One region of the Methylophilus sp. 'Pure River' genome, then DNA from elsewhere that is predicted to be linked to it. Evidence: riboswitches for the same ligand, from Rfam matches in the RefSeq annotation. Region 1 holds a riboswitch; the other holds the start of a gene.
What was found. A riboswitch is a leader RNA that binds a small molecule or an ion and turns the genes downstream of it on or off. The one in region 1 is predicted to bind thiamine pyrophosphate.

Region 1 (16,093 bases):
TTCTGGTAATGACGCTTGATGCCTGTGCGCTCATTGGTAAACACGCGATGCTGGTGGCTGCCAACGACGACAAAATTCTGCCCGGTACACATGATGCGGGTGGTGCTCCAGGGGTCTTGACGGGCTTCGTCCCAATAGCGGTCATAGCAGTTATTTTTTTCAAACTCCTGCAAGAAGTGTTCGGTAAACGGCAGGGTTTCCGAATGCCAGGGCTGGCAGACCAGGCCTAGCCGGATCAGGTCGCCACGACTCAGCTGGCTCACATCATCAAACGACAAATAAGCCATCAGCGGCATGCGCTGGTATTCAATTTCACGGTAGCGTAACTCGCCCTGCTGGCCGGAGTAATGCGGCACCAGCGGATGCAACAACGCCAACCAGTGCAACGACACGCAAGGCACATGGTTTTCTTTCACATAAGCCAGGTAGCGCGCCTTGTCTTCATAATCCGAGCGCGCAATTACTTGTCCTTGCTGATCCAGCCACTCAATCAATTGTGCGCAGTGCCCACCCTCGCCAGTATCATCCCAGTAATTAGGATAGGTGCGGCCCAGGCGGTACATTACCTCCATGGCCGACTTGAGTGGCAGGTCTTTGCCCGTCACTTCAAACGCCAGCATGGCCACATCAATATCAAAAAAGAAGTACAACTCGACATGGGAGACGCGCAAGATGAGCGGCTCCGCCTCGCCATGCAGCGTGATGCGCACCTGGCTAATATCACTGCGGGTAAAAATATGAATGGGCGATTCACCATAGCCGCCAGACTCGCGGCCATGCTTGCCTTCGCCATATAAAAAACGCTGGGCAAACGGTAAAAAGGTGACGAACTCCTGATACCTGGTTTCACTCAGATGCGGGGAATCCTGCAAAAACTCGTCTTGTATCTCGACCCAGGGCGAATCAGGCGCGGCTTTGAGTAGCTGCCAGGGACGATGCACGGCGCCCGCACTGTGATCGGTCATCAACTGTATCGGCCACAACAGTGTTTGCCGAAAATCTCGTACGATACTGCTTTGCAGGTTGTCCGCCATGATGGATGCCCTTTAGCCGCTTGAGTAGATGGTGGACTATAACGCGGGTTGCTATGACAGAATCAGAGAATAAGCGCCGAAAATACCCGCCAAATAATTTAGCCGCAATGTCGATACAAGTCCATCATGGTACGCCCCGCATTCACCAGTTCGTACACCAGCGTGCCCGCACCGGTGAATACAACCAGCAATACCGTCGCCAATATCAGCTTGCCAGTACTGAGTGCATGGCCTTTGAGATACATCGCCCATAACCGGGCTGACCAGATCAGCAGAATCAGCCCTGCCAGTAACTGCAGGCCTGCGGCCAACTTAAATAATGGCCTGTCGGTTGCCTGCATGTAAATCGCCTGCAAGGCTGTCAATTGTGTTTGCAACTGTGCGCCCAAGGCTGCGTTTGGCCGCACTTCACCACTGCTGGCATCAGTTGCGCAAAGCACGTTTTGCTCAATCAGCGGTTTGAGCGTCGCCATGCCTTTTTCCAACTGTCTCCATGCTTTTGCTGTGACCGGGTCAGCCAGGCTGATATTGGTGAGCGAAGCGGCAAACACCTGTATCACCAGCATGACGCCACAAGCCGTGCATATCAGGCCAAAAAAGCGCTGAAATCCGCTTTTGACGCCTGCCACTTTGGCCGCCAGGTAAGCCAGTGCCGACAAGCCCAACAACTCAAACAACAACCGTATGGCGGCAAATGCATGGGCAGCCATGCCTGCATCATCACTCGCCAGTTGCACCGGGTTAGTCATTTCAGGAAACACCACGGCCAGCACCAGCGCAATGGTGAAAGACAGTAATAAAAATGCGATGGACTGCTCCAGTTTGGCACGACTATCTTCAGCCTGCAGATGATCATGCACCAACTGCGCCGGTTGCGACAGCAGGTGGGTGAACTTGCCCAAATAGGCAGGCAGCTCCTTTAATACATCGTCCAACAATGCCATGGCGCACCCCTTTTACACAGACAGACATACCTTAACACTGTTGTGACGACGGCGGCTACTTCTGGCAGTGTTTGCAAGCAGCGTCGAGCAGCAGGCTGTCTGTTGCACGCCACACATAATAAAAAAGCCAGCATCGCTGCTGGCTTTTAAGCGTTCATCAGATTGCTTACACCTTCTGATAAACTTCACTCCCTTTTTTCACGAATTCAATCGCTTTTTCCTGCATGCCTTTTTGCAGGGCGGCTTGTTCATCAACCCCCAGCTTATCCGCATAATCACGTACGTCTTGTGTGATCTTCATCGAGCAGAAATGCGGGCCGCACATGGAGCAGAAATGCGCTTGTTTAGCGCCCTCTTGTGGCAAGGTTTCGTCGTGGAATTCCTTGGCTTTTTCCGGGTCCAGGCCGAGGTTGAACTGGTCTTCCCAGCGGAATTCGAAACGGGCTTTAGACAAGGCATTATCACGGATCTGCGCACCAGGGTGACCTTTGGCCAAGTCAGCGGCATGCGCTGCGATCTTGTAAGTGATGATGCCTACACGTACGTCTTCTTTATCAGGCAAGCCTAAGTGTTCTTTCGGGGTAACGTAACACAGCATGGCACAGCCGTACCAGCCGATCATGGCGGCGCCGATGCCGGAAGTGATATGGTCATAGCCAGGTGCAATGTCCGTAGTCAATGGGCCCAGGGTGTAGAACGGGGCTTCACCACAGTGCTCCAGTTGCAGGTCCATGTTCTCTTTAATGAGGTGCATAGGCACGTGACCTGGGCCTTCGATCATGCACTGTACGTCGTGCTTCCAGGCGATTTGGGTCAGTTCACCCAGTGTTTTCAGTTCAGCAAACTGTGCTTCGTCGTTAGCATCGTAGATAGAACCAGGACGCAAGCCATCACCCAGCGAGAAGGACACGTCATACTGCTTCATGATTTCGCAGATTTCTTCGAAATGCGTGTAGAGGAAGGACTCTTTGTGATGTGCCAGACACCATTTCGCCATGATGGAGCCGCCGCGCGACACGATACCAGTCATACGTTTTGCGGTCATCGGGATATACGCTAAACGCACACCGGCGTGGATGGTGAAGTAGTCCACACCTTGCTCTGCTTGCTCAATCAATGTATCGCGGAAAATTTCCCAGGTAAGGTCCTCAGCCTTGCCGTTTACTTTTTCCAGCGCCTGGTAAATAGGCACGGTACCGATAGGCACAGGTGAGTTACGGATAATCCACTCACGTGTTTCGTGGATGTTTTTGCCGGTGGATAAATCCATCACAGTATCGCCGCCCCAACGCGTGCCCCACACCATTTTCTCAACTTCTTCGCTAATGGAAGAGCCCAGCGCAGAGTTACCGATGTTGGCGTTAATCTTGACCAGGAAATTACGGCCAATAATCATCGGCTCGATTTCAGGGTGATTGATGTTGGCCGGGATAATGGCGCGGCCACGTGCCACTTCGTCACGTACGAATTCTGGCGTAATCACGGCTGGAATGCTGGCGCCATAATTCTGGCCAGGATGCTGTGTTTGCAGCAATTCGCTCATGTTTTCACGGCGCTGGTTTTCGCGGATAGCGATAAACTCCATCTCAGGCGTGATGATGCCTTTGCGTGCGTAGTGCATCTGGCTGACATTCTGGCCAGCCTTTGCCCGCAACGGTTTGCGATGCAGGTTAAAACGCATTTCAGCCAGTTGCGGGTCGACCAGGCGTTGGTGACCGAACTCTGAGGTCGGGCCATCCAGTTGCTCCACATCGCCACGCTCCATGATCCATGACGCACGCAGTGCTGGCAAACCATTACGGATATCAATCTCGACCGTCGGGTCAGTGTAAGGGCCTGAAGTGTCGTAGACCACGACGGGTGGATTGGTGTCGCCGCCAAAACTGGACGGTGTATCACTCAATGAAATTTCACGGAATGGCACCTGAATATCAGGGCGGGAACCTTCAACGTAGATTTTGCGCGATTTGGCAAATGGTTTGGTAGCAGCTTCGTCAACTTTGGCATCAGCGTTGACGAACTTGATATTTTTATCAATAGCGTTCATTGGCATCCTTAAAAGAAAAAGACGTAAGGATGCATGTGAAGGTTTGCATTCCCTACGGTGGTATTAACCACATCAGGTTCGAAGGGTAACTCTCACTGCAAAACCTGGAATAAATCAAGGATGTACAGACCCCTAGCAACGGACGGATTGTGCGTGAAAACGCTTGATAACGCAAGCAAAACAAAGTTTTGCAACTGCCTGCCATTGACAAATAGACAGACCTGTCTACAATCACAGCACCCGACTACAAAAACATACGGGATTTATTTCAATCAGGAACTCAGGAGAGATCATAATGGAAGCTTTACTCATAGGGGCCGTGGCCTGTACTACCGCTTTAATTTTGTCAGCATGGTTGATGACATTCGCGCGCTGGTTTCCCATCAAAGGCATAGATGGCGATTTTCTGGTCGATTACAAAACCATGATACGCGCCCACGTAGACTACGCCTTGATGGCCTTGTTTAACCTGGGTTTTTTTGGGGCGGCCAAAGCGGCAGGCGTTGAATTACATTATTTTGCCTGTGTCTGCGTGGCGATTGGTGGCTTTACCAACCCGACCGTATTTGTGATTGCGGCGTTTGACCCGGATTTCTGGAGCAAAACCAAGTGGAAAGTATTCTCTGCGATCAGCTTTGTCATCACCACGGTTGGCTTTATGACGATTTGCTACCAGCTGATTTGTCATGCCTTGTGTGCACAATAAGGCCTGTCACATCCCACCCTGAAACCCTGCTTCGGCAGGGTTTTTCAATCAGGCTGATCGCAATATCAATCAAAACGAGCAGTAATTTAAAAAACTAAGCACCGAACCTGCAAGTATTCCGCCATTCACTGCAAACCTGTACCCGCTAGACTATACGTGGGAAGTAGTCAAACAGGGACTCACAAGGCAAATCAAGCATGGATTGGTACGGTATTTTCTTTTTCAGGGCAGGCACTCCGACAGCACTGCTCTATGGCAGCTATGATGATTGGCTGGTGGTCCTGTCTGCGCTGGTCGCCATTGGCTCCTCTATACTCGCCCTGCAATTGACGCGCCTGTCACAGAAGCAGACGTCAGTCGTTTCACGCCGGTTTTCGATCATTGCCAGCTCAGTATCATTAGGTGCCGGCATCTGGGCCATGCACTTTATCGGCATGTTGGCCTATCAAATCTGCACGCCGGTTTCTTACTATCCGGATGCCACCCTTGTCTCCATGATGCCCGGCATCCTGGCGTCACACTATGCACTAAGCTTGATGTCTGAAAACCAGATTGATTACCGCAAGCTGATCAAAGGCGGATTTGCCGTCGGCGCAGGCATTGGTGCCATGCATTACATCGGCATGCTCGCCATGCGTATGGAGCCCGTGCTCAAGTTTGACCTGGTATGGGTATTGGTTTCAGTGGTGGTCGCCGTGGCCTTATCCACACTGTCACTATGGACAGGCATCTTTTTAAACCAGAAAGGCAAAATCCCGCCCAAAGTGAGCATCATCCTGGGCGGTATGCTTATGGGCAGCGCCATCACCGCCATGCACTATACCGGCATGGCCTCTGCGCGCTTTCTGGGCGAAGCCAAACCGGGCTTCAACCCGGATGACAATCAATCCATCACCATGGCGCTGGGCATTACGCTGGTCACTATCCTCATCGGCATTATCGCCACAGCGATCAACGCTCTGATACGTTACCGGCAAATGCTGGCCACCATCCAGGCCAGTGAAACCCGCTTATCGACCATTCTGGATACGGCGGTAGATGGTATCGTCACCATCAATACCACCGGTGAAATGATTGCCTGCAATGATGCAGTCGAAAAATTGTTTGGCTGGAAAAAAGCGGAAATGAAGGGCAAAAACATTTCGCTATTAATGCCAGAGCCTGACAGCTCCAACCACCTCTATTACCTGAAAAATTACCAGGCAACAGGCGATGCAAAAATCATCGGTGAAGGTCGTGACCTCGATGCCATGCGCAAAGATGGCTCAACCTTTCCGATTCGGCTGGCGATTGGTGAAGTCAAGCTTGCCAATGAAACCTTATATGTGGGCTTCATCACCGACCTCAGCCACCGCAAAGCGATTGAAGAGGCGGTGCGCGAAAAAGACCAGCAGATTCGGTCCATGATGAACAACATTCCCGGCGTGACTTTCCGCGTCAGCCTGGCGGGCGACTGGAGCATACAACTGATCAGCGATGCCGTGCTACAGATGACAGGCTGGCCTGCCCAGGACTTTCTCAGCGGGCAATTACGCTTTTCGCCCTTGATGCATCATGACGATATCGCACGTGTGCGCCCGATTGCAGCAAAAGCCATTGCCAAGCTTGAAAGCTTTGAAGTGGAGTTCAGGATCACGGATCGCAACGGTAATGAAAAATGGGTATCAGCATTCGCTTCACCGCTGCTGAATAAAGACGGCATGCCATATGCCATGGATGGCGTCTTGCTGGACATCACCGAGTCCAAGCAGAAAAACGCCGAATTTGAAGGCATCGTCAACGCGATCAATTACTCCACCAGCGTGGCCGAATTTACCATTGATGGCTTTGTCATTACAGCCAACCAGAACTTTCTTGGCCTGCTGGGCTACCAGGCGGAAGACATCGAAGGCCGCCATCATTCTATTTTCTGCCCGCCCGGCTTTGCCCAGACGGATACCTACCAGAAGAAATGGTCGTCCTTGCGCCGGGGTGAGTTCGTGCATGGCGAGTTTTTGCGTTACGGCAAAGCAGGTAAGCAAATCTGGATCAATGCCTCTTACAGCCCGGTGCGTGATGTAGACGGCAAGGTCGTTAAAGTGTTGATGTTTATGATGGACATCAGCGAGCGCAAGCAAATGGAACAAGAAATGCGGCAGGCAAAAGAAACCGCCGAGCAAGCAGCCAACGCCAAAAGTACATTTCTTGCCAATATGAGCCATGAGATTCGCACACCGATGAACTCTATTATCGGCTTTAGCGAATTGTTGTTGGATACCCCCATGCAACCGGAACAGCGCAACTATTTATCAACCATCAGCCAGTCAGCCAAGTCTTTGCTGCACTTGCTCAATGACATCCTGGATAGCGCCAAGCTGGAAAAAGGCATGTTGGAACTGGAAATGCTGGATTTCTCCATGCGCGAAATGGTCGATAGCCTGATTTCCTCACTCTGGTTGCAGGCACGTAAAAAGCAGCTGGACCTGAAGCTGAACTTAGCCCCCGAAACAGCTGGCTACTATATCGGCGCCGAACACCGCATTCGCCAGGTGCTGACCAACCTGCTGGGCAATGCCATCAAATTCACCGAGACCGGCCATGTTGAACTCAATGTGCACCTGACACCGCAAGGTGAAGTGCAGTTTGACATCATTGATACCGGCATTGGTATTGATGAAGACCGGCTGGATGTGATTTTTGAACCATTTACCCAAGCGGACGCTTCGATGAGCCGACGCTTTGGCGGCACAGGCCTGGGCACCACGATTAGCAAACAGTTGGTAGAGTTAATGGGAGGCCGCATTACCGCCAGCAGCAAAATTGGTCACGGCAGTTGCTTCTCAGTGATTTTGCCACTCACAGAAGGCAACGCACCGGAAAATACAGTGCAAAACAATGTTTCGGTATTCAGCTTACCGGCACTGAAAATCCTGGCCGCAGATGATATTGAACAAAACCGCAGGTTGCTCAACATTGTGCTCGAAAAACAAGGTCACCAACTCACCCTGGCCAGCAATGGCCAAGAGGTAGTCGATGCCTGGCAAGCACAATCCTACGACGTGATTTTGATGGATGTACAAATGCCTGTCATGGATGGCCTCAGCGCCAGCCTGCATATCCGCGCATTAGAGCAGCAATCCGGTAGGGCCAGAACACCGATTATTGCATTAACCGCTAGCGTGCTTGAGCAAGATCGGCTGGCCGCTGCAGAAGCCGGCATGGATGGCTTTGCGTCCAAACCCATTGAGCTGCCATTATTACTGGCAGAAATTCAGCGCGTGTTGCAGCTGGAAGCGGTCGTAATCAGCACCGACACTAGCCCATCCATACCTGCAACGACCCATTTTGACCTGAAAAAAGGCATCCAGTTATGGGGAGACCAGCAAACCTACCTGCATGAGGTAAATGTTTACGTACAAGAATCCCGCAAACATATCACCACACTCAAACAGGCGATCGCTGCACAAGATCACGCTACGGTGAAACAAATTGCCCATGCCAACAAAGGCGTGAGTGCCAATCTGGCGCTATTGAATATCCAGGACAGTTACCACGCCCTGGAACAAACCGGCGATGATCAATGGCATACCTGCTCAGCACTGGTGGCACAGTTGCAAATTGACGTGCAATCGCTACATGCATCCATCACGCCTTTGCTATCGCAGCAAGCAGTGATTCCAGCCATAGACGAGACTCAATTGCCAACCGTACAATTGCTCGATTGGCTGCAAGCGCTACGTACGCTGGTTGTCATGAACGAGCTGGATGATGCACTCGTCAGTAAACTTGTCCAACATGCCCCGGCTGCCTGGCGCAATGCATTGAACACCATTGCACAACTATTGAATGACTTTGACTTTGAGCAAGCGACCGTGCATATTGACCAGCTACTGGAAATCGAGAGCCAGGAGGCCTCCTCATGATGGATAACACCGCGCAACAAGCAAAAATCTTGGTTGTTGACGATGAGCCACTCAACCTTAAAGTATTGAAACAGGTGCTGCAGGACAATTACCGTTTAAGTTTTGCCAAAAACGGCATGGACGCATTGGAGTTGGTCAAAAAAGAAAGACCCGGCCTGATTTTACTGGATGTGATGATGCCAGGTATGACTGGTTTTGAGGTTTGCCGACAGTTAAAGAGCGACCCCGAAACAAACACCATCCCGGTGATTTTTGTCACCGCATTGGCGGATGAAGCGGATGAATCTGAAGGTTTTGCTGCTGGCGGTGTGGATTACATCAATAAACCGATTTCCCCGGCTCTGGTGCGTGCGCGCGTCAAAACGCATTTATCGCTGGTACATATCGACGAACTGAAACGCACCCATCTCGAACTGATCCAGCGTTTAGGCCGCGCTGCCGAGTTCAAGGATAATGAAACCGGCATGCACGTCATGCGCATGAGCCATGTGTCAGGCAGGCTTGCCTTGCAACTGGGCATGGATCCCTATTTTTCAGAACAACTGATTCATGCTGCACCTATGCATGACATCGGCAAAATCGGCATCCCTGACCATGTATTGCTAAAACCGGGTAAATTGAATGATGAAGAGCTGGCATTAATGCGCAAACACCCGAAAATGGGCGCTAAAATCCTGGATAACTCAACATCACCATTGATCAAGCTGGCACACTCCGTGGCGCTCTACCACCATGAAAAATGGGATGGCAGCGGCTATCCCTTTGGCTTAAAAGGAGAAGCGATTCCGATTGAGGCGCGCATCGTCGCCGTCGCTGACGTGTTTGATGCCCTGCTGAACAAACGCCCTTACAAAGAGGCTTGGCCAGTAGAAGCGGCCGTAGCAGAAATCGAAAGCAATCGCGGCAAGCACTTTGACCCGGCAATTGTGGACGCCATGCTGCAATGCCTACCGGACCTGCTGGCGATTAACAACAACTGGCTTGAGGAAGATTAGGTGACTGGCGGGAATGCTGTCATCAGGACAGCATCCCGGTTTAACCCAATTTGGCTTTAAGTAGCTCGTTGACTTGTGCCGGATTAGCCTTGCCTTTGGAAGCTTTCATGCATTGACCCACCAGCGCATTAAAGGCTTTCTCTTTACCGGCTTTGTATTCATCGACCATGGCCTGGTTAGCTGCCAGCACTTCATTGATAATCGCTTCAATGGCGCCAGTATCAGACACCTGCTTGAGGCCTTTGGCTTCAATGATGGCATCAACTTCACCCTCACCGGCCCACAAGCCCTCAAATACCTGCTTGGCCGCATTGTTAGAAATCGTGTTATCGGCAATACGCTTGAGCAATGCTGCCAATTGCGCGGCAGACACCGGGCTATCTACAATGGATTTTTCTTCGGCGTTGAGCTTGGCTGACAACGCGCCCATCACCCAGTTTGCCGCTTGCTTGGGCTCTGCACCTGCGGCCACGGTCGCCACAAAATAATCGGCCTGACTGCGAGAAGCAGTCAATGTACTGGCATCATAGCTCGACAGTTGGTATTCACTCACCAAACGTGCCTGCAAGGCTTGCGGCAACTCAGGCATTAGCGCTTTTACACGTGCTTTGTCAGCCTCAGTGACTTCCAATGGCAGCAAGTCAGGGTCAGGGAAGTAGCGATAATCGTTGGCTTCTTCCTTGCTGCGCATGGCGCGGGTTTCGCCCGTATCCGGATTAAACAGCACGGTGGCCTGCTGGATAGTGCCGCCATCTTCCAATGTTTCAATTTGCCACTGGGTTTCATACTCAATCGCCTGTTGCATAAACTTGAACGAGTTGAGGTTTTTGATTTCACGGCGCGTGCCTAATTTATCAGACCCTTTGGGGCGTACTGACACGTTGACATCACAACGGAAAGAGCCTTCCTGCATATTGCCGTCACAGATCCCTATCCATTGCACCAGCTCGTGCAGTTTTTTGGCATAAGCCACCGCTTCGGCCGCGCTACGCATATCTGGCTCGGTGACGATTTCCAGCAACGGCGTCCCGGCGCGGTTCAAGTCAATCCCAGACATACCTTCAACGGCGCCGTGTACAGATTTACCTGCATCTTCTTCCAGATGCGCACGCGTGATATTGATGACTTTTTCGTAGGCTTCGGTATTTTTAGTCGCAGGCACCTGGATGGTGATTTTGCCTTTACCAACGACCGGCAACTCAAACTGGCTAATCTGGTAGCCCTTTGGCAAATCAGGATAAAAGTAATTCTTGCGCGAAAACACGCTACGTGGGGCCATTTCAGCCTCAATCGCCAGGCCAAACTTGATGGCGCATTCAACGGCCTCTTTGTTGAGTACTGGCAACACACCTGGCAAAGCGATGCTCACTTCACAGGCCTGCGTATTTGGCTCAGCCCCATAGGTGGTCGAAGCACCGCTAAACTGCTTGGATTTGGTTTGTAACTGAGTGTGGGTTTCCAACCCGATGACGACTTCCCACTGCATTTAAATTCCCTCCGGCATACGTGTGTGCCAGTCTGTCACTTGCTGATAAGCGTGGCCGATCTCCAGCATGCGCGCTTCATCAAAATAATTACCAATGATCTGCAAGCCTACCGGCAAAGCCTTGCCTTCACCGCTTTGCGCAAAACCAGCCGGGATACTCATGCCTGGCAGACCGGCCAGGTTGACGGCAATGGTGTACAGGTCTTCCAGGTACATGGCGACCGGGTCACTGGTCTTCTCCCCGGCTTTAAAGGCTGTCGAAGGGGCAGCCGGGCCCATGATGACATCACAGTGCTTGAAGGCTTCGACAAAGTCCTGCGCAATCAGGCGGCGGATTTGCTGCGCCTTGAGATAGTAGGCATCGTAATAACCCGCGCTCAGCACATAGGTACCGATCAGGATGCGGCGTTTAACCTCCGCACCAAAGCCTTCGGCGCGCGACTTCATGTACATTTCCATGAGATCGTTGTACTCGGCAGCACGATGACCGTAACGCACACCGTCGTAACGTGACAGGTTGCTCGAGGCTTCTGCAGGGGCCAGTACGTAATACACCGGGATAGACAGGTTATTGTTAGGCAAGCTGACTTCCACAATCTCAGCGCCCAGTTTTTTGTATTCGGCAATGGCCGTTTCGATCACTTTGGCCACATCAGCACTCAGGCCTTCAGCAAAGTATTCTTTAGGCAAGCCGATACGCAAGCCTTTGAGCGGCTGCTCGCCAGCCATGGCCGCCAGGCCACGCGTGTAGTCTTCTTTTTCACGGTGGACGCTGGTGGAGTCACGCTCATCAAAACCGGCCATGACGTTGAGCATTAAGGCACAGTCTTCGGCAGATTTAGCCATCGGGCCAGCCTGGTCCAGAGAAGAGGCAAACGCGATCATGCCGTAACGTGAGACCAGGCCATAAGTCGGCTTGAGGCCAGTGAATCCACACAACGACGCGGGTTGGCGGATAGACCCCCCAGTATCAGTGCCGGTCGCAGCGGCACATAAACGTGCGGCAACGGCTGCGGCAGAACCACCCGAGCTACCACCTGGCACACGGTCAAAATCCCACGGGTTTTTCACGCCACCAAAATAGCTGGTTTCGTTGGAGGAGCCCATGGCGAACTCGTCCATATTGGTTTTACCCAGGTTCACCGCACCCGCAGCATCAAACTGGCTGATGACATGCGCGTCATAGGGGGAGATAAAGGTCTCCAGCATTTTTGAGCTACAGGTTGTGCGCCAGCCTTTGGCACAGAAAATATCTTTTTGTGCCAGCGGGATACCGGTCAGCGGACCGAAATCACCCGTTGCAATGCGTGCATCAGCGGCTTTTGCCTGCGCCAGCGTTTTGTCTTCGTCTATGGTGACGTAGGCATTAATGGCCGGGTTAAGCTGCGCCATGCGCTGCAAATAGGCTTGCGTCAGCTCGACACTGGATACTTGTTTGCTGGCCAACTGCTGGCCCAGCTGCTTGAGACTACTGTTAATCATAATGAGAACCGTAAAATCGCGTAGAAAGGCCGCTGTTATTCAATGACTTTGGGCACCAGGTAGAGGCCATCCTGTGTTGCCGGGGCAATAGACTGGAACAGCTCGCGCTGGTTGGTTTGGGTGACCACGTCTTCACGCAGGCGCTGCGTCACGTCTTGCGAATGTGACATAGGCGCAATGCCCGTGGTGTCGACGGCCTGCATTTGCTCGATCAAACCGAGGATGCCGGAAAGTTTGTTCAGGGTTTCCTGCGCTTCGCTGTCGCTGACCTCAATGCGGGCCAGATGCGCGATACGCTTGATATCATCTAGATTCAGTGCCATGTCTGGTTAATTGTCTGTAAGATTTTGAAAGCACATCTTAATTTCATGTGCGTTTTGCGCTATTATACCTTGATTTTATGCCGCACTTAGCGAGCAGTTCTAAAGTCGGAAACTTCACAGGATAAAACATGTTCGGTTCACTCAACAGCTACTTCTCCAATGATCTTGCCATTGACCTTGGCACCGCCAACACCCTGATCTACGTGCGTGGTAAAGGCGTCGTACTGGATGAACCGTCGGTGGTGGCGATTCGTACCGAAGGCGGCCCCAATGGCAAAAAAGTGTTGTTAGCCGTTGGTTCAGATGCGAAAAGCATGCTGGGCCGTGCGCCTGCCAACATTCAGGCCATCCGCCCGATGAAAGATGGTGTGATTGCCGACTTCACCATCACCGAGCAAATGCTCAAGTTTTTTATCCGCAAAGTACACGAATCCCGCTGGTTTTCTCCTAGTCCGCGCATCATTATCTGTGTGCCGGTTGGCTCCACCCAAGTTGAGCGCCGCGCGATTAAAGAGTCCGCCGAGCGTGCAGGTGCCAAACAGGTGTTCCTGATTGAAGAACCGATGGCCGCGGCGATTGGTGCTGACATGCCAGTGGCTGAAGCGACGGGCTCCATGGTGGTGGATATCGGCGGTGGTACAACTGAAGTCGGCGTGATTTCACTGGGCGGCATCGTGTACGCCAAGTCTGAGCGTGTAGGTGGCGACAAGTTTGACCAGGCGATTATTGACTACATTCGCCGCAACTACGGCATGCAAATTTCCGAGCCAACCGCTGAAGCCATCAAGAAAAGAATCGGCTCTGCCTTCCCGGGTTCTGAAGTCCTCGAAATGGAAGTCACTGGCCGCAACCTGGCAGAAGGCTTGCCACGTAAATTCACCATTTCCAGCAACGAAATCCTCGAAGCCCTGACTGAGCCACTGAACTCTATCGTCGGTGCGGTGAAATCTGCCCTAGAGCAAACCCCTCCAGAACTGGGTGCTGACATTGCCGAAAAAGGCATGGTACTGACCGGCGGTGGCGCCCTGCTGCGCGATCTGGACCGCCTGCTGGTAGAAGAAACTGGCCTGCCAGTCATCGTTGCAGAAGACCCACTGACTTGCGTTGCCCGCGGCTGTGGCCGTGCGCTGGAAGAAATGGATAAGCTGGGCAACGTTTTTGCTAGCGAATAATTCGGGGCAACGTTGGCGCGCACCCGATCATGCTAAAAGGCATACACCAACAGCTTGACCCTCAGGAATCCCCGGCTTTTTTTATCCAGGGACCCAAGCCTTTCTCACGCCTGATGTTTTTTTGCACGCTGTCACTGGTAATGATGGCCGTGGATGCGCGCTTTGATTACCTGAGCCAGGTTCGCCAATGGTTCAGCACCGCCCTGCACCCGCTGGAGGTGCTGGCCAGCGCCCCTAATGAGTGGGGACGCAACATTAACACCTACTTCACCTCACACAACCAGCTCATTCAGGACAACTTCAAGCTCAAACAACAAGCCTTGATAGACCATGCCGCCTTACAGCGACTGGCAACCGTGGATGCCGAAAACGTACACTTACGCACGCTGCTCGCGGGTGATTTGCCCATTATCCCGCAAGCCACACTAGGCGAAGTGTTGCACATGGGGCGCGACCCGTTCAGCAACATCATCACGCTTAACCGTGGCAGCCGCCATGACATCACCCCCGGACAAGCCGTGGTGGATGAACAAGGCGTGGTGGGGCAGATTACGCGCGTCTATCCATTCACCAGCGAAGTAACACTGATTACCGATAAAAAACTGTCGATTCCCATTCAGATTGAGCGCAACCAGTTACGTGCGATTGCCTTCGGCGAGGGCAAGCGCAACACGCTGGATATTCCATACCTGCCAACCAGTGTGGACATCAAGGTCGGCGACAAACTAGTCACCTCCGGCATCGATGGCGTGTATCCGGCAGGATTGGCGGTGGCCGTCGTCACCCAGATCAAGCAAAGCCAGGACTCGCCGTTTGCCAAAATCATCAGCCGTCCGATTGCAGGCGTCAACAACCATAAACACGTACTCATCCTCAAGATGCCGGATACGCCCGCCATGAACCAGGCCAGCGAAAACCGCCCCGTGCTGCCGCGCAACAATGCGCAGCACCTGGACCAGTCAGTGGTGGAAGTACTGCAAAAAAACAACGCCGCCGTTGATCCGCATCCGGCCACAGAAACACCCGTTTTAGATGCGACCCCTGCCAGCCCCGACAGTGGCGCAGCAGCAACACCTGATAACACGCCTGCCACACCGGAGCACCCATGAAGCCGGTTAAATTCAGCACATTCCTGTTTACCATGCTGGTCGGGCTTACCTTCCAGCTTTACCCCTGGTCCAATACCGGCATTATTATCCGCCCAGACTTTTTGCTGGTGATTATGATTTACTGGCTGTTGCAAGCGCCCTACCATTGCAACATTGGCTGGGTCTGGTTTGCCGGGCTATTGGTCGATTTATCGACGGGCAGCCTGCTCGGACAGCATGCACTGACCTTTGCAGTGACCGCTTTTCTGGGCCTGATTTACCAGCGCAGGCTGGTACTGTTTAACCGCTGGCAACTTTATTTATATGTCATCTTTCTGTTTGGTGCGCAACGCGCGCTGATTTTGCTGCTGAAACTGTTTGCTGGCGGCGAATTGCCGGACTGGACTTACGGCTTGCCCGTGATTTCCGACCTCATATTGTGGCAATGCATGATTATCTGGTTTGGCGAACTGACCCGCCCGAAGAAGTTATAAGCAATGGGGTATAGTACCGAACTCAAAAACCACCAAAACGAACAGCACAAGTTCCGGGTTCGTCTGGTGTTCCTGATCCTCATGGTCCTCAGCGCATTCTCTGCGCTGCTTGGCCGTTTTTACTACCTGCAAGTCTTCCGCTATGACTACTACCAGACCCTGGCGGAGAATAACCGTATTTCGATTGTCCCGATCACGCCCAACCGCGGCCTGATCTCAGACCGTAACGGCATCATTCTGGCGCATAACTTTTTTGTCTATACGCTGGAAATCACACCCTCCAAAACAGATGATTTGCAGGACACGATTGCCGAACTAGGTAAGCTGGTCGAAATTTCTGCTACCGATTTAAAACGCTTTAAAAAACTGCGCGCGCAAAGTCACACCTTTGAGAGCATTCCCATCCGCACCCACCTCAAT
Region 2 (16,093 bases), on a different contig from region 1:
CGTGGCTGGCGTCACCACCAACAAGCTGGACCAGTTATGCCATGACTATATCGTCAATGTGCAACAGGCGATTCCCGCACCGCTTAATTATGCGCCAGATGGCCATACGCCTTATCCCAAGTCTATTTGCACCTCAATCAACCAGCAAATTTGCCACGGCGTGCCCAGCGAAAAAGAGCTGAAAAACGGTGATATCGTCAATCTCGATATTACCGTGATCAAAGATGGTTATCACGGCGACACCTCGCGCATGTTTATGGTCGGCAGCGTCACGCCACAGGCAAAACGCCTGTGCGAACTGACCTACCAGGCCATGTGGCGTGGCATTGAAAAAGTGAAACCTGGCAATACGCTCGGCGATATCGGCTACGCCATTCAATCGTTTGCCGAAAAAAATGGCTACAGCATCGTGCGTGAATTTTGCGGGCATGGCATAGGCAAAAAATTCCATTGTGAACCACAAGTGCTGCATTACGGCAGGCCAGGCGCAGGCCTGCCGCTCAAGGCAGGCATGATCTTCACGATTGAGCCCATGATTAATGCCGGTCGTCGCGACATTAAATTCATGTCCGATGGCTGGACAGTGGTCACCAAAGACCGCAGTTTGTCAGCCCAATGGGAGCATACGGTACTGGTCACCGAAGAGGGTTTTGAAATCATGACGCTATCTGCCGGTACGCCGCCGCGCCCCGTTCTCTAGGCGACAGAATCATGATGGTGATTGCCAAAGAACAACTCAAGCACTGGCGGGAGTCGTTACAACTGGCACGCCAGCAGATGGCAGACGCTTACCTCGCGAATCCGCAAGCCAAAACACTGCTACAGCAACACACCCGTGTGCTTGACCAACTGCTTAAAGACCTCTGGCGGAATTATGAACTGCCACCGACCGCCAGCCTGATTGCCGTCGGCGGTTATGGCCGGGGCGATATGTTCCCGCACTCAGACATCGACCTGCTGATTCTGATGCCTGAAAACAGTGACAGCGCCTTGCAAGCGACTGTCGAATCCCTGATCGGCACTTTATGGGACATTGGCCTCAACATAGGCCACAGCGTGCGCACCTTACAAGAGTGCCTGGACGAAGCCAAGCTCGACGTCACCATCATGACCAACCTGCTGGAAGCACGTTGGCTCACCGGTGACAAAATCAGTTTTAAAAGCCTCACGCACACATTACACGCAGAACTAGACAGTGCCCGTTTTTTTGCCGAGAAACTGCGTGAACAACAAATCCGTCACGCCAAGTTTCACGATACCGCCTACAACCTGGAGCCTAATATCAAGGAAAGCCCAGGCGGGCTGCGTGACTTGCATATGGTGTTATGGATAGCCCAAAGCCAGGGCTTGGGTCATGACTGGAATGCCCTGGTGCAAGCAGGCCTGCTTAACCGCAGCCAGGCCAGCCAACTAAAGCGCCATGAACGCCTGCTGCAAAACCTGCGTATCCGCCTGCACCTATTGTCCAAACGCCGCGAAGATCGCCTGGTATTTGACTTTCAAAATACGCTGGCCGAACAAATGGGTTATCAAACCACACCGCAAAAACGTGCCAGCGAACAATTAATGCAAGGCTTTTACCGCAGTGCCAGGGCCGTCATCATTGAAAATGAAGTGCTGCTCAAACTGATGCATGCCCGCGTCAGCCCTGCCACAGAAGCACCCAGCGTCCTTGACCAGGACTTTACGCTATCACAAGGCCTGCTGAGCACGCAGACTGAAGATCTTTTTCAGCGCAAACCAGAAGCCATCCTGCGCTGCTTCCAGCTACTACAACAGCACCCCGCCATTACCGGGTTCAGTGCGCCGCTGGTCCGGGCGTTACAAACAGCCCAGCCACTGATTGATCGTCAATTCAGGCAGAATGCTGCACACAAAGCGCTGTTCCTGCAGATACTGCAAAGCCGTGAAGGCGTGCACCGCAGCCTTCGCCGCATGAACCGTTATGGCATCCTTGGGCGTTATATCCCGGTGTTTGGCCGCGTCATTGCGCAAATGCAGCACGACCTGTTTCATGTCTACACGGTAGATGAACACACCTTAAATGTGTTGCGCAATTTGCGCCGTTTTGCCAAGCCAGACCTGCGCCATGAGTTTCCGCTATGCAGCCAGCTGTTTAATGAATTTAGCCAGCCGCATTTACTCTACCTGGCCGCGATTTTTCACGATATTGCCAAAGGCCGTGGCGGCGATCACTCACAGCTAGGCACCATTGATGCCAGACGATTTTGCCAAACACTGGGCTTGCCCAAAGCGGATACCGATCTGGTCGCCTGGCTGGTTGAAGCACATTTGAAATTATCGAGTACGGCACAGAAAAGCGACTTATCAGACCCGGATGTGATTGAAGCATTTGCGCAACTGGTAGGCTCTGAATACCGCCTGACCGCCTTATATTTATTAACCGTGGCAGACATTCGCGGCACCAGCCCCAACGTGTGGAACGCCTGGAAAGCCAAGCTACTGGAAAGCCTGTTTTTGCAGACACGCCGCGTGTTACAGCAATCACTTAACACCGAAGCACAGCTGAGTTTGCGCAAGCAGGAAGTGCTACAAAAACTCAGCAGTTTCAACCTGAAAGAGGCGTCAGTACAGCCGTTATGGCAAGCCTTTGGCACGGGTTATTTCAGCCGTTTTGAGAGTGACGAGATTGCCTGGCAGAGCCGCTTGCTGATCCCGCACCTGCGTTCGGAAAAACCGATTGTACGCGCGCGCCTGAGCCCCAAAGGTGACGGCATACAGGTCATGATTTACAGCCGCGACCAGAAAGAGATTTTTGCCCGCATCTGCCACTTTTTTGACAGCATGCAATACAACATTGTGCAGGCTAAGATTTACACCACTGCGCATGGCTACGCGCTGGATAACTTTATTGTGCTGGAACCGGAAACCCGCCAGATCAGTTATAACGGCCTGCTCAAACACATAGAACAAGGCCTGAACGACCAGTTGCTCAGTGCGCAGGCGATCCCTACGCCTATACGCGGACGCGTCAGCCGCCAGGTCAAGCACATGCCGATTCCAACCCAGGTCAACCTGCGCCCAGTCGCTCACCAGTTGGAGACCTCGGCAGTGTTCCAGCAACTGGATGTGGTTGCCAATGACAGGCCAGGCCTGCTGGCTAGCATGGCACTGGTGTTTCTCACGCATGGTATTGAATTACATAACGCCAAAATCAATACGCTGGGTAACCGCGTAGAAGACAGTTTCCTGATCTCATCATGCAATGGTCAGGCCATGGACGACACGCAAACCGACGCACTCAAGCAGGCACTGTCTGCGCTTTAAACACTACTCAAAATGATAGTGTTTGCGTAGCGGCTTTTTGACTTCCCAAACACAATCCAGGCCGCTGGCGAAGGTGACCAGGTCACCGGCTGCAAAGCTCACCGGCGCACCATCTTTAGGGGTAACAGTGACCTCCCCTTCAATAATGTAAGCAATCTCAGTGCTGCTGTATTGCCATGTAAACGTCGACACGTCTTTCGACCAGGTTGGCCATTGCTTCACCCCCAAGGCGGCCAAGGTCACCGCACTGGGCTTTTCTACTTTGATCTGGCTCATCGCAACTCCTTTGTCATGGCGTCAAAAAACCAGGCGATGCTAAAAAAGCATCCTGTTTACAATAACATGCATGCGTTATTTTTGCGGATTCTGTCTCACAGTTCAATCTTTTTCAGTGATATTTGCATGTCAGCGCAAGGCACTGTTTCTTATCAAATCTTTTCATACCCACGCCTTGATCGACATTGATTATGCGATTTTTAAGGCACATAATGACATTAACATACGTAAAGAAATTCCTGTTTCTTGCCGAAAAAGAATAAAGACGTGTGTCATGCCATACAAAAATGACTACGAACAGTATTGGGGGTAGTTATGATCAATCAGCTAGCTGGGGCATTGCCCAAATATTCCGTCCTCGACGACATCGATGTGCCAGAGAAAGTGCTGCAAAGCTGGCAAATCACCACAGACTTGCTTGCCTATATTGCCCATATTCCGGCCGCACTCATCATGCGTGCGCATGCGGAAGAAATTGAGGTATTTGTTGCCAGCCATAGCGAAGGCAATGTCTATCATCAAGGGGAGCATGCCCGTTTAAATACTGGCCTCTATTGCGAAAATGTCATCAGCAATCGCCAAGCCCTATTAATTCCGAATGCATTGACCAGCCCTGGCTGGGAACAGAATCCTGATGTTGCCCTGGGCATGATTTCCTATTACGGATTACCGCTCAACTGGCCGAATGGCGAGGTGTTTGGCACCATTTGTATTCTGGACACCAAGGAAAACCACTATGACCACCTGGTGATAGATCTGCTTGGGCAGTTCCGCGACAGCATCCAGCTCAGCCTCTACCATATTTACCACTCCAGCCTGGCCACCGAGCAAAGAGACCAGGCCAGGGAAGCCCTGCGGGATAGCGAGGCCTTATTCCGGGCGGTGTTTGAACACGCTGCGATTGGCATTGCACAAGTGGATTTATCTGGCCGCTTTTTGCAAATCAACCGCGAATTTTGCCGCATCATCGGTTATAGCCAGGACGACATCCTGTTGCACCACATGACTTACCAGCAAATTACGCTGCCCGATGACCTGATCAAGGAAGCGGAAACCATTGCGCATTTGTTAAACGGTGACATTGACCAATATATTGTAGAGAAACGCTACCTGCATAAAATGGGGCAAGTAGTCTGGGTGAGTCTGTCAGTGCATTTATTGCGCGACCATTTACAACAGCCCCTGTATTACATCAGCGCGGTGCAAGATATCAGCGAACGTAAACTGGCCGAAGAGGAGTTGAAGCTGGCGGGGCTGGTATATAACAACAGCAGCGAAGCCATGGCCATCACAGATGCCTATGGCGCGGTTTTGGCAATCAACCCCGCATTTACTAAAATGACGGGCTATGCGCTGGAGGAAATCAAGGGGCAATCCATCACCCTCTTGCGCTCCGATCAGCACGATGCCCCTTTTTATGCCGCGCAAAGCCAGGCCATTCAGGCCCGTGGGCAATGGCAAGGTGAAGTCTGGAGCAAACGTAAGAATGGCGCTATTTTCCCTACCTGGCTAACGATCAACACCTCTTACCAGGCAGACGGTACGGTGCATAGGCGCGTCGGCCTGTTTTCTGATATCTCAGCGATCAAAGAAGCAGAGGCGCTGATACTCAAGCAGGCCAACTTTGACCAATTAACCAAGCTGCCTAACCGGCAACTATTTCAGGACAGACTGGAACAAACCCTCAAACTGACGCAACGGGAACACCAGAAATGCGCCCTGCTGTTTATCGACCTCGACCGCTTTAAAGAAATTAATGATACGCACGGCCACAATGTCGGCGATACCTTGCTGATTGAAGCTGCAGCCCGCATCGTCAGTTGTGTGCGCAAATCCGATACCGTCGCCCGCCTCGGTGGCGATGAGTTCACCGTGATTCTGAGTGATACCCACGACAATATGATGATTGCGCATATTGCACAGAATATTATTGATCACTTGTCTGAACCGTTTATCACCGCGAAAAAAGAGGCATTTATCTCAGCCAGCATCGGCATTGCCATTTACCCTGAAGACGCTACCGATGCACAAGAGCTGCTCAAAGTCGCAGACCAGGCCATGTATGTGGCCAAAAATGCCGGGCGTGGCTGTTACCGTTTTTTCACCAAGCTCATGCAGCAGGAATCCGATTTCCGCATCCGTCTGTCTACCGACTTGCGGCAAGCGCTGACGCTCAAACAATTTTCCGTGCATTATCAACCGATTATTGAGCTATCCAGCGGCCGCATCAATAAAGCAGAAGCCTTGCTACGCTGGAAACATCCAGAGCTAGGGTATATCAGCCCTGATATTTTCATCCCCATTTGCGAACACTACGGCACCATTCATGAGATTGGTAACTGGGTATTTATTGAAGCCGTTAAGCAAGGCGCCAGGTTTAAACAACTGCTGGGGCGTGACTTTGAAATTGCCGTCAATAAATCACCAGTACAATTTAAGACGAATGAAGAAATGATGCATAGCTGGATCAACCTGCTGGACCACATTCATTTCCCAACCAAGTGCGTAGTGATTGAAATTACCGAGGGCGTGCTGATGGATGTGGTCGGCAATATTGAAGAAAAGCTGACGGGATTTCACAATGCCGGTATGCATATTGCCATTGATGATTTTGGCACCGGCTATTCGTCACTGTCATACCTGAAAAAATTCAACGTAGACTATTTGAAAATTGATCGCTCATTCACGGCCAACCTGGCGCTAGATTCCAGCGAACTCGCGATTTGTGAAGCGATTATTGAAATGGCGCATAAACTCAACATTAAAGTCATCGCGGAAGGCATAGAAACGGAAACACAACTGCGTTTACTGAAAGAAATACATTGCGACTTTGGGCAAGGCTATTTATTTGCCAAACCAATGCCAGCAGATGCATTCGAGAAGTTACTGATTGATTTAGGCTAACGGCCTGACGTGTCACGATGAGTAAGATGATTTAAACCGTCTGATGATTTAAAATGACTCGCTTAAATGTTTACCTATCCCCTACTCACTCCCGCCGAACAAGCCAGTTTGCCTACACTGGTTGCCGAGCCTAATCCCATCCAAGCCAAGTTTGAGGATAGCACGCACCAGCTGTTTTATTGCCAAACGACGGATGGCGAAATGGTGCTGAAAGTGTGCAATGAAGCGACCATTAGAAGCTCTCACTTCTGGCTAGGTGCAAACCATTTATTTGCAGCCAACTTCCCTGACAGCCTAGGCGATATCGATCTAACGCATCATTTTTTGCAGAAAAACGGTGCACTGACAGTGCCTGGTTTTGTCGCCGCCAATCCTCAACGATTTGTGCTTACCCGTTTTTTAGCGGGCAAGGACTTAGATGCTGAACTTATTGCTGATGATTGGGTAACACAGTTAGCCGAGCATATTGTAAAACTGCATCAATGCACTTACGCCAGCTGGGGCCAACTGCATGCGCCAAAGCGGCCTGCCATTGAATGGTCCGGCCGCTTGCACGAAACAATTACTTTTCTGGCCAAACAACAAGGCACGCCGATTGATAAAACGTTATTGGCTGAAGTACTAGCGAACGCAGAAAATATCCGCGAAACCGAATTCGTGCCGATGATGCTGGATTTACGTTGGGATCAATTCCGTTTAGGCTCCAATGATTTGGCTTTGATTGATCTGGATGCATTTTTCATCGCACCACGTGCGCTGGATCTAGTGCTGCTTGAATATGTATTAACACCCACGCAATTGGCTTTATTCAAACAGCACTATATTCAAACACACAACTGGCCCGAGCATGGAGCATACAAATCCTGCTATCAGTTGCTGTTGTTTTTGATGAATATATTAGGTGAGACTGATTTGGCAAAATGGATGCAGCAAATATAAACGCTGCATTCCGCTCACCATCATGTTGAGTTGTTTAAGCTTTTTGTTGCCGGTAAAGCTTCACCCAGCTGATAAAGCCGACAATCGCCAGAATCGTATTCAGCACAAATAAAGCCGCCGTAGCGTAATAGCCTGTTTGCACATACAAAAGCGTGGCAGCCCCATCGATCACCGCCCAATATAGCCAGTTTTCCAATACCTTCCTGGCGATCAGCCAGGTGTTCATGACAGAAAAGACCGTGGTATAGGCGTCTAATACCGGGCTTTGCGATTGTCCGGTTTTTTGCAAATAGGCACTGACCATCGCACTCACAGCAACCCCTACTGCAACAAATGTCATATGCCAAGGCCAAGGCCAACGGCTAATCTGCAATGTATCGGCTTGCTTGTCATGTTGATGCCAAGCCCAAAAACCGTAAAACGCCATCCCCATATAATAAAAATTCAAGAGCGCCTGCATGGGTAGCTGATCATTCCAAAACAGGATGGTATACACCAGCGTGCTAAAAAATGCGAACAACCAGCACCATTGAGACTCTTTGGCGGCTAACAGAATATAAGCGACACCCATCAAAGCTGCGGCGATTTCCCATAACGACATTTGCTGAAATGCTGACAGGATAGGCTGAAAATTATCTTGATTCATGGTCGATAAGCACGAAATAAGTGAAGGAAAAAATCTTATACATCGACAACATCGGCCCTGTCTGTACCAATAAACTTCATCACAAATACGCTGTGCGGCAGCGCATTAAACACCGCCTCCATTTCAGCATCCAGGCAATCCATCACGTCGCGATACTCGCCAAATACTTGGGTCGCCAGGCTATTGCGCTTGACGACCAGATTTTGATTGGCTTCGAGCTTATTGATGAACTCAAGAATGGGCTCTACATAGCCTTCGGTTAAAGGGTACAAACTAATATCGACTGAAATACGCATTTAGCGCTCCTTTCATCAGGCGAGCTCTTGCTCTGGCAACATTTTAGTAATCATAACTGACGGTAATTCCGGCTACGCGTGGTTGACCGTATTGAATATATTTTTCATTAACCGTGTAGTTATTCGCTGGGTTGTTAGGAAAGTAAAATCCTCGAGTAGCATACTCTTTGTCAAATAAATTCCGTACCCAACCGCTGACCTTCCAATGTTTGTCATGCTTATAATCGAGACTTGCATTCACAAGCGCATAAGCATTAGATTTGGCATTATGACTGTCTGAAAAATAAAACTCATCTTTACCTTCTACATTCGCGCGCAACGTCAAGTTTTCATTCGCATAGAACTCAGAACCCAAGTTAAATGTGTATCTGGGAGCGTTGGATACTTGGCGACCATCGAAACTCACTCCGTTTGCGATATGGTTTCTAAACTTGGCATCCAGTAGACCCAATGATCCCAGGATGCGCAATTTGTCAGTTGCAAACCAATCGAAACTCGCTTCCAAGCCTTGATGAGTCGCATTTGAAGCATTGTTAATATATTCTAGGAATGGGCCACTACCAAGAGCCTTGGAAGACTTGATCTGGGCATCATTTCGCTCTGTGCGAAACACAGATAATGTTGTAATCAACGTTTTGTTAAACCAACTGGATTTAATACCCGTCTCGAGACTGATGTTGTATTCCTGCTTGATATTGCGTTGCTCACTGTTCAGTCGGCCATCATTATTAACACCACCAGCTTTAAAGCCACGCGACAATGTTGTGTAAAGCAAATGGTCTTGATTGGCTTGATAGTTCAATCCAATTTTCCCACCGAATAGATTTTCAGCAACAGAAGTGTTATCGATATTCACTAGGTTATAGGCATCATCGTAACCTGTTGCATCAGATAAAGTGGCCTTGAAATGCTCAAGACGCAGACCATTAGTTAACGTTAATTTTTCAGTCAAATAAGTATCTAGTTGACCATATAGCGCAGTATTGTTGGTTTCATAATGGCCGCCGGAGTTGGGGTCAGCATAATAATTGGAATTGATTTGAAAGTTTTCTTTTTGGTTATAATGAAATAAACCGACTGTCCAATCTGTGGTCCCGCCAAAGATTCGACCTGGTTTATCAGAGAGCGCACGAACATCAAAAGAGTAGTTCTCACGTTTTCGGTTAAAACTCTCAAAATAATCCGGCGGTACAGCGGTCCAATCTGCATCGTAGCTGTATAGTACGTCTGAATGCAGGTAATTGACTTGTGATTGAATAATCACTGCATCAGACGCTTGCCAATTAGCTTTTAACGCTAGCGCATTCGTTTCTTGGTTATCAGAACCTGGCTGATTCGATCTTGTTTTGCCGCTATTATCCAATGTAAAAGCATCATAGCCATTGTGAATATTCAAATGTAGATAGGTCAAATCTACAGTTAAATTTTCTGTAGCAAGCCATTTTAACTTGCCACGTAAAGTCAGCTCGTTTTGGTCTTGAGTATCATTCCGGCCTAAATATGCATTTTTAACATACCCATCTGATTTGTGGTTGTAAACAGCAAGTCGTCCCAGCAAGGTATCATCTTTTATAGTGCCGCCAACAGCAAAACCAACATTTTGCGTATCATAGTTACCTGCGGCAGACTCAAAGTGCATCTTAAAGTCTTTGGTGGGCTCTTTACTACGCAAATTAATAGTGCCTGCTAAGCCATTGTTACCAAACTTGGTTCCCTGTGGACCACGTAAAATCTCTACCGAGTCAATATCAAACAGCGTTGCGGCACCGCCAATACGACTAAAGTCTATTCCATCGATAATGAGGCCAACTGAAGGATTTATTGGAGATGAATACTGACTGTCTTCACCCATGCCGCGTATTTGAAAAAACTGCCCCCGAGAAGCACCACTGGCAAAACTAACGTTAGGTGCCAAGTTAAGCACTTCTTCCAAGTGTTGCGCACCACGTGCTTCGATGGTGTCTTTGTCAATTTCAGTCAAACTGACAGCGGTTTTTTGTGCTGTTTTTGGTCGATAGTCAGCACTGACAACAACTTCAGAGAGCTCGACTGTTTTGTTTTCTTCTTCTGCGCCAAGCGCAGGCATGGCCAGTAACAGCCCGATGAGGGGTAATGGCTTTGTAATCGGTTTCAAGGTAATCCTTTCTATAAGAAACATAAAAAGGACAGGGTGAGAGTGACAATGACGTGAGTAGGTGTGTTGATGAAACAACAAACCAAAAACATTTGCGTTGTAGAGGCTCTGCCTGTCCCTACGCCAGCATTATCTGGGTCAGGTTCATTGGGTTTCTCACTTGCGCGAGATCTCAGGCGGTAGCCACCCCAAGGCGTTTTGATTTTTCAATCAGGGTGAGATTGTATTTTAATATCAACAACTTGGCTAGAGAGCGATGTTGAATGATGTTTGAATTTAAAGCACAATTTGCAAAGTTTAATGATTCCAGCTTTAAATCCCAGTGTTCTAAAAACAAAAAACCCTGCATTGCAGGGTTTTTTATTGAATACTGGCTACAACAAATCAATTAGAAATGTTTGTAGTGTTTTTTCAATTGTTTAACCACTTCCCACTGGGATTTCAGGCCTTTTGGAAACTCAACATAGTCACCAGCCTTGATCGTTACAGTGTCGCCACCTTGTGGAGTCACTTTGAATTCGCCTTCTAACACGTAGGCTTTTTCAGTTGCTGTGAAATCCAAAGGGAATTTTGAAGGTGCGCAATCCCATGTGTTCCAGCTTTTTACGCCCAGTTCTTTCAACTTCTCTTCTGATGGGTTATGGTCGATGATGATTTGAGTCATGACGATTCCTTAAATTGTGTAATTAAAACCTGCAAATAGAAATGCCGCAAAAACTGCGGCATGACGTGTTTGGCGGAAGAGGTGAGATTCGAACTCACGGAGGGCGTGAACCCTCGACAGTTTTCAAGACTGTAGCATTAAACCGCTCTGCCACTCTTCCGGAAAGACGGCATTATAACAAACAATCAGTCATCTGGAAGTGTTATTCCAGGAAAAAGTACATCATTAAAGCCAAATTTTGTCAGATCACGGATGCGCATGGGGTAAAGTATGCCAAATAAGTGGTCGCATTCATGCTGAACCACGCGCGCGTGAAAGCCGCTCACGGTGCGATCAATGACCTGCCCTTGCGGATCAAACCCACGGTAATGCAGTTGCTGGTAGCGTGGGACCAGACCGCGCATGCCGGGCACAGACAAGCAGCCTTCCCAGCCATCCTCTTCGGCCTGGTCAACCGGGGTTAATTCAGGGTTAATTAAAATCGTAAATGGCACTTCTTCAGCATCGGGGTAACGCGGATTGGCACCCACACCAAACATCACCACCTGCAAACTGACGCCAATTTGCGGCGCCGCAATGCCTGCACCATTCATATGCGTCATGGTGTCGTGCATATCCTGGATCAGCGTATGCAAGGCCGGCGTATCAAATGCAGTCACTTTATCTGCCACGCGATTCAGCAGTGGCTCGCCCATTCTAAGTACAGGTTTTACCGCCATTGGCGTTACTCCTCCGGGATGCCTGGGTGGACTTAGGCCACCGAACAATCGTTATCGGACAAATATTGTGCAATCACGGTGCGCACTTTATCCATGGTTTGCTGCAACAAAGGCATGACTTGCTCAAACTGGATAGATTGACGGCTATCGCCACGCCCAGCCGCAAAATTGGCCACCGGGCAGATGGCTGCATAAGCCACGCCTAGTTCACGGGCCAATGCCGCCTCCGGCATCCCCGTCATACCAACCACTGTTGCCCCATCGCGCTCATAACGGTCGATTTCTGCTGCAGTTTCCAGCCGAGGGCCCTGCACACAAGCGTAGACTCCGCCATCAACCAGGCGGTAGCCCACATCACTGGCGGCCTTAATGCAACGATCACGCATGGCCTGTGAATACGGCAAGGTAAAGTCGATATGGCGCACCGGAAGCTCAATGCCATCATGGTAGGTATTGCTGCGGCCATAGGTGTAATCCAGAATCTGGTTGGGCAGCACAATATCGCCGGGAATCAAGTGATCACCGATCCCACCGACGGTAGCCACGGCCAGCAAATCACAGACCCCGACAGAATGCAGCGCCCAGATATTCGCTCGGTAATTCACGGCATGCGGAGGAATCGTATGGCCGCCGCCATGACGTGCCAAAAACACTACTTCTTTGCCATTAATCTCACCAAATACCAATGGCTGGGAAGGCTCCCCGTACGGCGTACGCACAATCAGGCGTTTAGAAATATTCAAATTCGCCAGCTCAGTGAGTCCGGTGCCGCCAATAATTCCTAACATAAGTTCTCTTTATGACTCGTTAATATGCAAGGCATAAGCGTATCACGGATTTATGGCATACTTAAGCCATGCAAGCCTTTTCCAAGCCAGTCCAGCCGCCATCCGGGGCACAACCCAGTTTGTCGCTGGCACAGACCCATTACGAAAACTTCCCGGTTGCCTCTCTGCTGTTACCCGCGCATTTACGCCATGCCGTCACCGTCATTTACCAGTTTGCACGCGAGGCAGACGATATTGCCGACGAAGGTCACGCCAGCGAGGCCGAGCGCTTGCAGGCATTGCAAGTCTATGAAGACGAGTTACAGCTGATCCAGGCCTATATCCAGCCATCGCTGCCATTGTTTATGGCCTTGCAGCAAGTGGTCAGGGCACACAAACTGGATGTGCAGCTATTATTGGACCTGATTGATGCCTTTAAACAGGACGTGGTTAAAACCCGCTATGCCAATATTGACGAGGTGCTGGACTACTGCCGCCGCTCGGCCAACCCGGTCGGCCGCCTCATGCTACAACTCTATGGTAGCGACACGCCGCAACACCGTTTGTGGTCCGACCAGATATGCAGTGCCTTGCAACTGATTAATTTTTACCAGGACATTGCCATAGATCTGCAAAAGCACGGTCAAACCGGACGGGTTTATCTGTGCCAGGACGAAATGCAAGCTGCGGGCATCAGTGAGCAGGATTTGCGTCAACAACGCCTGGATGCCACCTGGGAAGTATTCTTTTTACACAACGTGATGCGTGCAGAAGACTTGCTACTGGCCGGGAAACCACTGGGTCGTGCCCTGCCTGGCCGTATCGGTTTTGAATTGCGCATGATGATTGCAGGTGGCGAACGTATCCTACATAAATTAAAATCCTGCCGTGGCGATATTTACCACCATCGACCGACCTTGAAAGCCTATGACTGGCTGCTGATTTTGCTGAAAGCCCTGTTTAAACAATGACACCGCAACAATATTGCCAACAAAAAACCCGTGAAAGTGGCTCCAGCTTCACGCTGAGTTTTATGTTTTTGCCTAAAGATAAACGCGATGCCATGACCGCGCTGTATGCGTTTTGCCGCGAAGTGGATGATGTGGTGGACGAGTGCACGGACTACCAGATCGCCCAGACCAAGCTGGCCTGGTGGAAGCAGGAAATTCACAGATTATTTCATGAAACTCCGCAACACCCTGTGACACAGGCCTTGCACCCGGTGGTCAAGACCTTTGGCTTGCAAGAAGCGCATTTCGTTGAAATCATCGACGGCATGCAAATGGACACACAATACAACCGCTATGCCGACTTTGAGCAACTGGCTTTGTATTGTTACCGCGTTGCCAGCGTGGTGGGACTGCTGTCGGCACAGATTTTTGGTTACAAAGACCAGGCAACGCTGGAATATGCACATGACCTGGGCATGGCATTTCAGCTCACCAATATCATTCGCGATGTTGGCGAAGACGCACGCCGCGGCCGCATTTATATTCCGCTCGATGAGCTGGAGCGTGCCGGGGTGACTGAGGAACAGTTACTGCACAGCCAAGCTTCGCCGCAGACACAAGCCTTGTTGCTGAAGCAAATCGAACGTGCTGAAATGTTTTATGACAAAGCGCTGAGCCAGCTCCCCAAGGCAGATACCAAACCACAATTGCCAGGCTTAATGATGGCGGCCATCTATCGCGCACTGCTGCAAGAAATCAAACCCGAGCCTAACCTGGTGCTGACACATAAAATTGCATTACCCCCTTTCAGAAAGCTCAAACTGGCGCTGGGCGCCTGGTTTAAATATCACCAGTCATGAACGCAACTGCGTCTGTAGGTAAGAAAGTAGCAGTCATCGGTGCCGGACTGGCGGGCGTATCTGCCGCACTCAGGCTACTGCAACATGGTCACCAGGTGTGCCTGTTTGAAGCTGCTCCGCAAGCAGGTGGCCGTGCGCGCGGCGTCCCACATCACACAACCCTATTAGATAATGGGCAACACCTGTGTATAGGTGCCTATCGTGCCACGCTCACATTGTTACAAGAAGCGCAGCTAGAGTCAGGGCAAGTGTTTATGCGCCTGCCACTGACCTTGCATATGCATCATGGTACACAGCGTATGTCATTGGTCACGCCCGCCTGGCTGCCTGCGCCGCTGCATTTATTATGGGGCTTACTCACTGCACAAGGGTTGGATTGGCATAGTAAATGGCGCGCGATCTGCTGGATGCAGCAGCTTAAACAACAGGCATTTACACTGGCGCAAGACATCCCTGTTGCTGAATTACTCAGACAAGGTCAGCAAACGCCATTCGCCATTCGCACATTGTGGGAGCCGCTGTGCCTGGCGGCGCTCAATACACCAATCATCTTTGCCAGCGCACAAATCTTTCTGAATGTGCTACGCGATAGCTTTCAACACCGCCGCCAGGACAGTGATTTTCTGGTGGTGAAAACAGACTTATCCAGTGCCTTGATACAGCCGTTATTACAGCGTATTCAAGAATCTGGGGGTGAGGTCAGGTTGCGCTGCCCGGTGACAGCGATCAAAGCCACAGATGCCGGTTGTGAAATATCTACCACGACAGATGTAGCCATATTTGACGATGTCATTATTGCCGCAGGCCCGCATCAACTTAAAACCATGACCGGTGTGGCCATCCCGGCATTCGACTATCAACCAATCACCACGGTTTACCTGCAATACAGTACGGAGACGCGCTTACCACACTCCATCATGGGCTTATGTCACGGCCTGGCACAATGGGTATTTGACCGCGGACAATGTTGCGACCAGGCTGGCCTACTTGCCGTGGTCATCAGCGCGCATCCGCCGCTGATCGCTGATAAAACCGCCCTGGTGGCGCAATGTATCGCCGAAATCAATCTGGCTTTATCCACCTACCATTGCTCGCTGCCAGCACAACCACTGTGGTCGCAAATCATCACCGAAAAGCGCGCCACCTTCAGTTGCACACCATCGCTTCAACGACCTGCCACGCACACCGCCGACCCGCATATTTTCCTGGCGGGAGACTATGTCGCCGGGCCCTACCCCGCGACCATTGAGGGTGCGGTCAGCAGCGGCTTTGCCGCGGCGCAGGCCATCATAGACAGCGCAGACTTAACCCGCTGAGTCTTTACACACAACCGCCAGGTGATTGTTGGCTGGCCGGTAAATACCATCGCCGCTATCAGGGAAAGTCTCTTTAAAAGACAACTGCTTGTCTACTTCATATCCTTGCGAACACAGTTCACCAGCTTTGGACTGGCACTGCTCCCATGTTGTATTAAACTCGCTGCACGTCAATGTATAGCCCATCTTGCCTTGTTGCGTCGTATATTGATGCGGCGTCACGCTGGCACAAGCCGACATCATCAGCGGTAAAAGAAAAATGATTTTTTTCATTATTGTTGCTCCTGATGTATTTTTTATTGAATGTCATCTTATTGTCACACCCATGTGATAA

Region 2: another riboswitch for thiamine pyrophosphate. It lies ahead of ACIDE9_RS02080 (TonB-dependent receptor); the one in region 1 lies ahead of thiC (phosphomethylpyrimidine synthase ThiC).

What each region holds. Positions count from the first base shown of each region.
Region 1 covers NZ_JBKOUE010000002.1:82,270-98,362, forward strand. The annotation lists gene ACIDE9_RS02705 (hypothetical protein) at 1-1,034, opposite strand, end outside; gene ACIDE9_RS02710 (hypothetical protein) at 1,133-1,978, opposite strand; gene thiC (phosphomethylpyrimidine synthase ThiC) at 2,145-4,025, opposite strand; TPP riboswitch at 4,057-4,169, opposite strand; gene ACIDE9_RS02720 (hypothetical protein) at 4,321-4,731, shown strand; gene ACIDE9_RS02725 (PAS domain S-box protein) at 4,929-8,633, shown strand; gene ACIDE9_RS02730 (HD domain-containing phosphohydrolase) at 8,630-9,628, shown strand; gene gatB (Asp-tRNA(Asn)/Glu-tRNA(Gln) amidotransferase subunit GatB) at 9,669-11,114, opposite strand; gene gatA (Asp-tRNA(Asn)/Glu-tRNA(Gln) amidotransferase subunit GatA) at 11,115-12,596, opposite strand; gene gatC (Asp-tRNA(Asn)/Glu-tRNA(Gln) amidotransferase subunit GatC) at 12,632-12,919, opposite strand; gene ACIDE9_RS02750 (rod shape-determining protein) at 13,048-14,091, shown strand; gene mreC (rod shape-determining protein MreC) at 14,121-15,200, shown strand; gene mreD (rod shape-determining protein MreD) at 15,197-15,673, shown strand; gene mrdA (penicillin-binding protein 2) at 15,677-16,093, shown strand, end outside.
Region 2 covers NZ_JBKOUE010000001.1:387,960-404,052, reverse strand. The annotation lists gene map (type I methionyl aminopeptidase) at 1-700, shown strand, start outside; gene ACIDE9_RS02110 ([protein-PII] uridylyltransferase) at 712-3,288, shown strand; gene ACIDE9_RS02105 (cupin domain-containing protein) at 3,292-3,564, opposite strand; gene ACIDE9_RS02100 (putative bifunctional diguanylate cyclase/phosphodiesterase) at 3,880-6,468, shown strand; gene ACIDE9_RS02095 (phosphotransferase) at 6,535-7,407, shown strand; gene pnuC (nicotinamide riboside transporter PnuC) at 7,442-8,053, opposite strand; gene ACIDE9_RS02085 (YkoF family thiamine/hydroxymethylpyrimidine-binding protein) at 8,089-8,349, opposite strand; gene ACIDE9_RS02080 (TonB-dependent receptor) at 8,393-10,483, opposite strand; TPP riboswitch at 10,581-10,684, opposite strand; gene ACIDE9_RS02075 (cupin domain-containing protein) at 10,872-11,147, opposite strand; tRNA gene ACIDE9_RS02070 (tRNA-Ser) at 11,218-11,307, opposite strand; gene def (peptide deformylase) at 11,333-11,866, opposite strand; gene ACIDE9_RS02060 (S-methyl-5'-thioinosine phosphorylase) at 11,899-12,654, opposite strand; gene hpnC (squalene synthase HpnC) at 12,723-13,604, shown strand; gene hpnD (presqualene diphosphate synthase HpnD) at 13,601-14,443, shown strand; gene hpnE (hydroxysqualene dehydroxylase HpnE) at 14,440-15,759, shown strand; gene ACIDE9_RS02040 (hypothetical protein) at 15,748-16,032, opposite strand.